DNA from 2 places in the Mucilaginibacter sp. UYP27 genome. Region 1 is predicted to be linked to the other one. Evidence: riboswitches for the same ligand, from Rfam matches in the RefSeq annotation. Region 1 holds a riboswitch; the other holds the start of a gene.
The links. A riboswitch is a leader RNA that binds a small molecule or an ion and turns the genes downstream of it on or off. The one in region 1 is predicted to bind S-adenosylmethionine.

Region 1 (4,494 bases):
TGGCGCAATTGGAAGGCGGTGCAGAAGCAGCGGCATTTTCATCGGGCAACGCTGCGGGCATGTCTGTTTTTCAATCACTTGAGCCGGGTACGCACATTATAGCGCCCGATGATATGTACCATGGACTGCGTAACCAACTTAAACAACTTTTTGCCGGGATCCTGGAGTTTGATTTTACTGACGTGAATGATAGCGAGGTTTTACAAGCGCATATCAAACCCAATACCGGGGTTATTTGGATAGAAACACCATCTAACCCGTTGCTTAAAATTACCGACATAAAAAAGGTAGTGGCGATAGCGCGCGAACACAATATAAAAGTAGTGTGCGATAATACATTTGCCACTCCTATTTGCCAAAACCCTATCGCGTTGGGAGCCGATCTGGTAATGCATTCGTCTACTAAATACTTTGGCGGCCACAGCGACCTGATGGGCGGTGCATTAATTACTGCCGAAAAAAGCGACTGGTGGGAAAAGATCCGCAATGTACAAACCATGGGCGGCGCCGTGCCCTCTCCTATGGATTGTTACTACCTGGTGCGCAGTATTAAAACCCTGCCTTACCGTGTTAAGGGCCATGTGCAAAACGCGCAATTGCTGGCTAATTTTTTAGTGAACCATCCGGAGGTAGAAGATGTGATGTACCCTGGCCTTACATCTCATCCGCAATATGAAATTGTTAAAGCCCAAATGAATTACCCCGGTGCCATGATGTCATTCACTTTAAAAGGTGGTGAAGTAAAGGCCAAAAAGGTTGTTAATTCGCTCAAGGTTTTTACCCAGGCAACCAGCTTGGGCGGTGTGGAAAGTTTGATAGAGCACCGCGCGTCAGTTGAAGGGCCGGACACTAAAACACCGTTTAATTTGTTGAGGGTATCTGTAGGGCTGGAGCATATTGATGATCTGATTGCCGATCTGGAACAGGCGATGGCATAATTATTATAATGCTTTACAACGGTTTTACATATAAATGATAATTTATTAAAAATTTAATTTGGATTTTAAAATCCGATTAGCCTATATTTGAAACATTATTTGGTAGCGATACCACGATCAATTTTCCCTCACACGGATTTTGGTTTATAAAGAAGCGGCGAGAGATCAGGCTCAGAGAACCGCTGGCAACCCTACAAGGTGTAGAAGGTGCCAATTCCTGTCCCGGAGAATAGTTAACCGGGGGATATAAATTTTTAATCATGAAAAGTTTAACTTACGTACAAATAAACACATCGCAGGCCCCATCGGCCCAAAGCTTAGCATACAACCAATTCCACGGCTGTATTTGTATGTGTTGCTGCTGCTGTTGATTCGGTAACACGTTCCCTTTTCTGTTTTCCTGAAAAATACGTGATCTGCTGAATAGGATAGTTCTATCCTGTCGTAACCTTTAACATTTCATTTAAATACCCTTAATCTACAGAATATGTCTAAATTAAAATTCGAAACACTGCAACTACATGCCGGACAGGAAGTTGACCCTATTACAGGCGCGCGTGCAGTACCATTATTTCAAACCACATCATACGTGTTTAAAAATGCCGAGCATGGTGCAAACCTGTTTGCGCTAAAAGAATTTGGCAATATATACACCCGTTTAATGAACCCCACCACCGATGTTTTTGAGAAGCGTATTGCCGCTCTTGAAGGTGGCATCGCGGCTTTGGCAACAGCATCAGGCCAGGCAGCACAATTTATCGCCTTGAACAATATTTTACAGGCCGGAGATAACTTTGTTACCTCCCCTTTCTTGTACGGCGGTACTTATAACCAGTTTAAGGTTGCCTTTAAACGCCTTGGTATAGAGGTGCGTTTTGCCGAGGATGATACCGCGGAGAATATCGAAAAACATATCGACAGCAAAACCAAAGCCATCTATACCGAAACCATCGGTAATCCCGGTTTCAGCGTCCCCGATTTTGAACAACTGGCTAAATTGGCGAACAAGCACGATCTGCCGCTGATGGTTGATAATACATTCGCCGCAGGCGGATACCTGTTCCGCCCGTTACAGCATGGCGCCCATGTGGTTGTAGAATCTACCACTAAATGGATCAACGGGCATGGCACCAGCATTGGCGGCGTTATTGTAGATGGCGGTACTTATGATTGGGGCAACGGCAAGTTCCCGCAGTTTACCGAGCCAAGCGAAGGCTACCACGGTTTAATATTCAATGACGTATTTGGTGTAAACGGACCTTTTGGAAACATCAACTTTATCATTCGTGCCCGGGTTGAAGGTTTGAGGGATTTTGGGCCGTCGCAATCACCGTTTAATTCATGGTTGAATATCCAGGGATTAGAAACTTTGTCGCTGCGTGTACAACGCCATGTAGATAACGCCCTTGAACTTGCCAAATGGCTGGAGCAGCACCCACAAGTAGAATCTGTTAATTACCCGGGGTTGGAATCATCAGCGTCCCACACCCTTGCCAAAAAGTATTTGAAAAATGGTTTCGGTGCTGTGTTGTCCTTTAAAATTAAGGGTGATAAGGAACTTGCCAATAACCTCATCGATAACCTGCAATTGGTTAGCCACTTAGCAAACGTGGGCGATGCCAAAACATTAATTATACAGCCGGCGGCTACCACGCACCAGCAACTTTCAGATATAGAGCAGATATCTGCCGGGGTTTTGCCGGGCCAGTTACGCGTTGCCGTTGGTATCGAACATATAGATGACATCAAGGCTGATTTTGAGCAGGCATTTGCCAAAATAAAGCAGCCTGAATTAGCATAACGATTTTTTTAGTTTTTTTAGTTTTTAAGTGATGTTATGAGGGGGCGGTTGTTTTAGCCGGCCGTCCCCCAAATAACGAAGAGTAACAAATGAGCACACAAAGTTTTACCTATACCGGAACGTTTGAACTGGAATCCGGCCAGAAACTGCAAGGACTTACAATTGGCTTTAATACGTACGGGAGCCTCAATAAAAACCGGGATAATGTAGTGTGGGTATGCCATGCCCTTACTGCAAACTCCGACGTTTTTGACTGGTGGAAAGGCTTTTTTGGCCCCGAAGACCACTTTAACCCTGATGAGCATTTCATTGTTTGCGCAAATGTTTTAGGTTCGCCTTACGGTACTGATAATCCATTAAGCACAAATCCTGCAACCGGCTTGCCTTATTACCTCGCGTTCCCGGAGTTTACCATCAGGGATATTGTAAAAGCGCATATATTACTGGCCGATCATTTAGGTATCGACCATGTAGAAACATTATTGGGCGGATCGTTAGGCGGCCAACAAGCTATCGAATGGAGCATCATCGAGCCCGAACGTATCAAAAACCTGATATTGATAGCTACAAACGCCAACCATTCACCATGGGGTGTTGCCTTTAACGAATCACAACGTTTAGCCATCACTGCCGACCGTACCTTTTATGCCGGTGCCACTGATGGTGGTGCTAAAGGCCTGAAAGCCGCGCGCAGCATAGCGCTCCTATCCTACCGTACCTACAAAACTTACGGCATCACCCAACAGGAAGATGGCGATACGGTTACCGATAATTTTAAAGCATCAACCTATCAGGGTTACCAGGGCCAAAAGTTGGTGAACCGGTTCAACGCATACAGCTACTGGTACTTGTCAAAGGCCATGGATTCGCACAATGTGGGCCGCGGAAGGCACGGTGTTGATAAAGCTTTGAGTCTGATAAAAGCACGCACATTGGTTATCGGCATAAAATCTGACGTATTATTCCCTATCGAGGAGCAGCAATACCTGTTCAGGCATATCCCAAAATCGGCCTTTGCCGAACTGGATTCGTTTTACGGGCACGATGGATTTTTAATAGAAACAGAAGATCTTACAAATATTATTACGTCGTTTTTTAAAACAGATGTAAAAGGAAAAATTATAGAATTACAAAAAATAGCTTAATGAGCAAGAAACTGAATATAGGCCTCTTCGGATTTGGAGTAGTGGGCCAGGGATTGTACGATATTATCAAAACAAAAGACCTAAATATAGAGATCGTTAAGATCGCCATCAAAAACCCGGGCAAAGAACGTTCATTACCAAATGAATTGTTTACTACCGATAGGGACGAAATACTGAACAACCCGGAAATAAACACCATTGTTGAACTGATAAACGATACTGAAGCTGCTTTCGAGATCGTATCACGTGCGCTTAGTACAGGTAAAAACGTGGTATCTGCCAGTAAAAAAATGATAGCCACCTATTTGGATGAGTTGATAGAACTACAACAGATCCATGGCACTTCGTTGTTATACGAAGGCGCGGTTTGTGGTAGCATCCCAATTATCCGTAACCTGGAGGAGTATTACGATAATGAGTTATTGCACTCTATCAGCGGGATCTTTAACGGATCATCAAACTACATTTTATCAAAAGGCTATTTAGAGAACCTTGATTACGATACCGCCCTTAAACAAGCGCAGGACCTTGGCTTTGCCGAAACCGACCCAACCATGGATGTTGGCGGGTACGATGCCAAATACAAATTGATCATCGCGGCAGCGCACGC
Region 2 (4,494 bases), on a different contig from region 1:
GGCAACTATCGACCGTGAACTTGGCTACGCCCAGGGTATAGGCTTTAACACCATGCGTGTGTTCTTATATAGCCTTGCCTGGAAACAAGATAAACCTGGCTTTAAAAAACGCATAGGCCAATACCTTACCATTGCTAACAAACATGGCATAAAAACCATGTTTGTATTTTTTGACGACTGCTGGAACGGCGACGCTAAAATTGGCAAACAACCCTCGCCTAAAGTTGGGGTGCATAATTCGGGCTGGCTGCAAGACCCCGGCAACCGTTTAAACAGCGCAGGCGAAACAGACATGCTGCAGGCTTACGTTACCGATGTGATGACAAGCTTTAAACATGATAAGCGCATATTGCTGTGGGACCTTTACAACGAGCCCGGAAACTCCAACAAAAAGGAAGCATCGATGGGTTTGCTTGTAAAAGTATTTACATGGGCACGTGCTGTTAATCCCGATCAGCCTATATCTGCCGGCCTTTGGGATTGGAGCTATGAAAAACTTAACGCTTACCAGGCCCTAAACTCGGATATTGTTACCTATCACGATTATACCGACGAGGCATCTCACCTCAAAACCATACAGCTTTTAAAAAGCCACGGCAAGCCGCTTATTTGTACCGAATATATGGCCCGTACCCGCGGCAGCAAGTTTGCCAATGTAATGCCAATGCTTAAAAAAGAAAACGTAGGCGCTCTAAACTGGGGTTTTGTAATGGGGAAAACGAATACCATTTACGCCTGGGATAACCCAATGCCCGATGGCAGCGAACCAAAAGAATGGTTCCATGATATTTTCCGCAAGGACGGTACGCCTTACAGGCCGGAGGAAGTGGAGCTAATTAAAAAGATGAACGGGAAATAGCGTAGCTTGCTTTTAAACATGTTGCATGCATTTTTTTAGCTTTGCACCCATGAAGGCCAGCCTTAAATTATTCGACTTTTCGCAAAAGGTTAACTACCGTACCGAACTTTTAGCAGGCCTTACCGTAGCAATGACCATGATGCCCGAATCATTGTCCTTTGCTATTTTGGCTGGTTTCCCGCCGTTGGTTGGCTTGTATGCGGCGTTCATAATGGGGTTGGTAACAGCGGTATTTGGTGGCAGGCCGGGCCTGATCTCGGGCGGGGCAGGGGCTACGGTAATTGTACTTATAGCCCTCATGAAAAGCAACGGCATCGAGTTTGTTTTTGCAGCTGTGGCATTAGCGGGCGTTATACAGATCGTTATCGGTTTGTTTAAGCTGGGTAAGCTGATCAGGTTGGTGCCACAACCCGTTATGTATGGATTTGTAAACGGACTTGCCGTAGTGATTTTTATGGCCCAGCTGGAGCAATTTAAAACCATAGTGAACGGGCAGCAGGTATGGCTAACGGGTTCGCCGTTATATATTATGGCGGCGTTGGTTGCGCTCACCATAGCCATTGTAGTAATATTCCCTAAGGTAAGTAAGGCGGTGCCGCCGTCGTTAGTAGCTATAATTGTTGTTTTTGCAGTAGTGATAGGCTTTGGTATCCACACCAAAACTGTTAGTGATATTGCATCGGTTAGTGGCGGTTTCCCGCCGTTTCATATCCCACAGATCCCGTTTACATTTCATACACTTACTGTTGTTTTTCCGTACGCGTTAATTATGGCTGCTGTTGGTTTAACCGAGGGCTTGCTAACCCTAAATCTTGTCGACGAAATGACCGCCACCCGGGGCAACGGCAACCGTGAATGTATCGCGCAGGGCAGCGCCAATATCCTTAACGGTTTTTTCTTTGGGATGGGTGGCTGCCCTATGATAGCCCAAACGCTTGTAAATTTATCCGCGGGGTCAAGGGCAAGGCTCTCGGGTGTTATAGCATCGTTAACCATTTTGATGATCATTTTGTTCGGCGCCCCGGTTATTGGCCAATTACCTGTGGCTGCGCTTACGGGTGTAATGGTGATGGTAGCTTTTGGCACCTTTGAATGGATCAGCTTTATAATATTTAATAAAATGCCCCGGCAGGATGTGTTTGTAGGCATACTGGTAGCCATTATCACCATAGTGCTTCATAACCTGGCGCTTGCAGTATTAATTGGCGTGATCATATCTGCCCTGGTATTTGCCTGGGAAAGCGCCAAACGCATCCGCGCCCGCAAGTACACTGATGGCAGTGGCGTAAAGCATTACGAAATTTACGGTCCGCTGTTTTTTGGTTCGGTAACCGCCTTCAACGAAAAGTTTGACGTTGCCAACGACCCAAATGAAGTAGTGATAGATTTTAAAGATAGCCGCCTTGCGGATATGTCGGGCATCGATGCTTTGAACAAACTAACCGAACGGTACCAAAAGGCAGGCAAAAAACTCCATCTGCAACACCTGAGCAGCGATTGCCGCGGGTTGCTAACCAATGCTGCTAATGTTATCGATGTAAATATCCTCGAGGATCCGGCCTACCATGTGGCAACGGAGAAGAAAGTGCGTTAGGAAAAGGTTCTCCTCTCCTTTAGTTTAGTAAATACTTTTATTCGCTATAAAACACTTTGCACTTACTCACTACTATTCACCGGGCAATCCAGATTTATTTTTCTCCCTGAAATTCAACGAATTAAGCACAAGATCAAATAATAAATATAAAGTCTATAGGAATTATAGAATTAATATCTACTTTTGTGATGTAATCGTTCTTTAAATATACTTATCCAGAAAGACAGAGGGAAAGGCCCTATGATGTCTTAGCAACCTGTACGGCCCCCGGGCTTGTGTAAGGTGCTAATTCCTGCTTCGCAACTTGGCGGAGACAGATAAGCTGATTTAATTGAATTGAATGCCACGCGGCATTCTCTTTTAGCCATTAAGGCTTATCTCTCTTAAAACACTTCTCTGGATTTTATTGACAACAAAATTTGCAATGCATAGCTTTACGCTATCGGCCTTACCCAACCCCTCTCCGCAGGAGAGGGCTTAGAAACAGGGGCTAACATTTAAAATATAAAAAAATATAACCATGAGTTTAAGACTTGGCGACGACGCCCCAAACTTTAAAGCACAAACATCGCAAGGCGAAATTGATTTTTACGAATACCTGGGCGACAGCTGGGGCGTGCTATTCTCGCACCCGGCAGATTATACACCCGTTTGTACCACCGAACTCGGTAAAACCGCATCACTTAAAGACGAGTTTGAGAAACGCAATGTAAAGGTAATTGCCCTTAGTACAGACAGTGCAGAATCGCACAAGGGTTGGATAAGCGACATCAACGAAACGCAGAACGTGGAAGTTACCTTCCCGATAATTGGCGACGAAAGCCGCGAGATTTCGCAGGCTTATGACATGATCCACCCCAATGCATCTTTAGTGGCGACCATACGCTCGTTGTTCATCATCGGCCCGGATAAAAAGATAAAACTGATCATCAGCTACCCGGCATCAACCGGAAGGAATTTCCAGGAGATATTGCGAGTGATTGATAGCCTGCAACTTACGGCCTACCACAGCGTAGCAACCCCTGCCGACTGGAAGGATGGCGAAGACGTTGTAGTGCTGCCATCTATAAAAACTGAAGATATCCCGGCTAAATTCCCTAAAGGGTTTACCGAGGTGAAACCATATTTACGTACAACACCACAGCCCAATAAATAAGGGCTGATAATAGAGTCGCGTGGCCGAGAGGATAGGTATGGGTCTGCAAAACCTTTAACGGTAGTTCGAATCTACCCGCGACGTCCTAACTATAATAACTGACTAACTGATTGCGATGGGCCGGGGGGCTCATCGCTTTCTTTGTTTAAGAAACCTCTCCCCAGCCCTCTGGGAAGGAGAGGGAGGCTAAAAAATCTTTAACCTTCTTTGCGCAGTAGAGAGGGTAGCGCACGTAGTGCCGCGGCGTGAGTAAAATGGCGAACTGGCTTATTTAATAACAATCCCACCATTCACTTGTATATTTACATATATGAGCAACCCAACCCATACCTGGCCTAAACTTGATTTTCATTACCTAAAAGATACCATTGCCACCGTACACATGTGGACGCAGATGATTGGCAAGGTGCGCCTCAAGAAAATGCCCTGGATAAACCACTCCTGGCAGGTTACGCTTTATGTAAGCGCGACAGGGTTGACCACAGGCAGCATCCCTTACGAAGGAGGGCTTTTCCAGGTTGACCTCGATTTTATTGATCATCAACTGCATATATCTACCAGCACGGGCCAAAAGGTAACATCGGCCCTGGGTGCCGAAACCATTGCCGGGTTTTACAACGAGTTGATGCTAAACCTGAAAGCAGTGGGCGTAGAGGTAGAAATTTACGCCGTGCCGAATGAACTGAAAACGGCTACCCCCTTTGCAGAAAATACCGCGCCATGTACCTATCATCCCGATGCGATGAACACCATTTGGCAGGCACTGATCCATGTGAATAATGTGTTTACCGATTTCCGGTCTGGATTTTTGGGTAAGTGCAGCCCGGTACATTTCTTTTGGGGCGCGTTCGACTTAGCGGTTACCCGTTTTAGCGGCCGCACAGC

Region 2: it holds a riboswitch for S-adenosylmethionine, as region 1 does, so the genes downstream of both, ABIB39_RS18135 (peroxiredoxin) here and ABIB39_RS12565 (O-acetylhomoserine aminocarboxypropyltransferase/cysteine synthase family protein) in region 1, are expected to answer to the same signal.

Annotation. Positions count from the first base shown of each region.
Region 1 covers NZ_JBEPPE010000003.1:196,769-201,262, reverse strand. Annotated here, with positions in the region: gene ABIB39_RS12570 (trans-sulfuration enzyme family protein) at 1-938, shown strand, start outside; SAM riboswitch class I at 1,080-1,191, shown strand; gene ABIB39_RS12565 (O-acetylhomoserine aminocarboxypropyltransferase/cysteine synthase family protein) at 1,426-2,739, shown strand; gene ABIB39_RS12560 (homoserine O-acetyltransferase family protein) at 2,829-3,884, shown strand; gene ABIB39_RS12555 (homoserine dehydrogenase) at 3,884-4,494, shown strand, end outside.
Region 2 covers NZ_JBEPPE010000006.1:136,102-140,595, reverse strand. Annotated here, with positions in the region: gene ABIB39_RS18145 (glycoside hydrolase 5 family protein) at 1-859, shown strand, start outside; gene ABIB39_RS18140 (SulP family inorganic anion transporter) at 909-2,453, shown strand; SAM riboswitch class I at 2,662-2,777, shown strand; gene ABIB39_RS18135 (peroxiredoxin) at 2,974-3,609, shown strand; tRNA gene ABIB39_RS18130 (tRNA-Cys) at 3,623-3,693, shown strand; gene ABIB39_RS18125 (DUF5996 family protein) at 3,920-4,494, shown strand, end outside.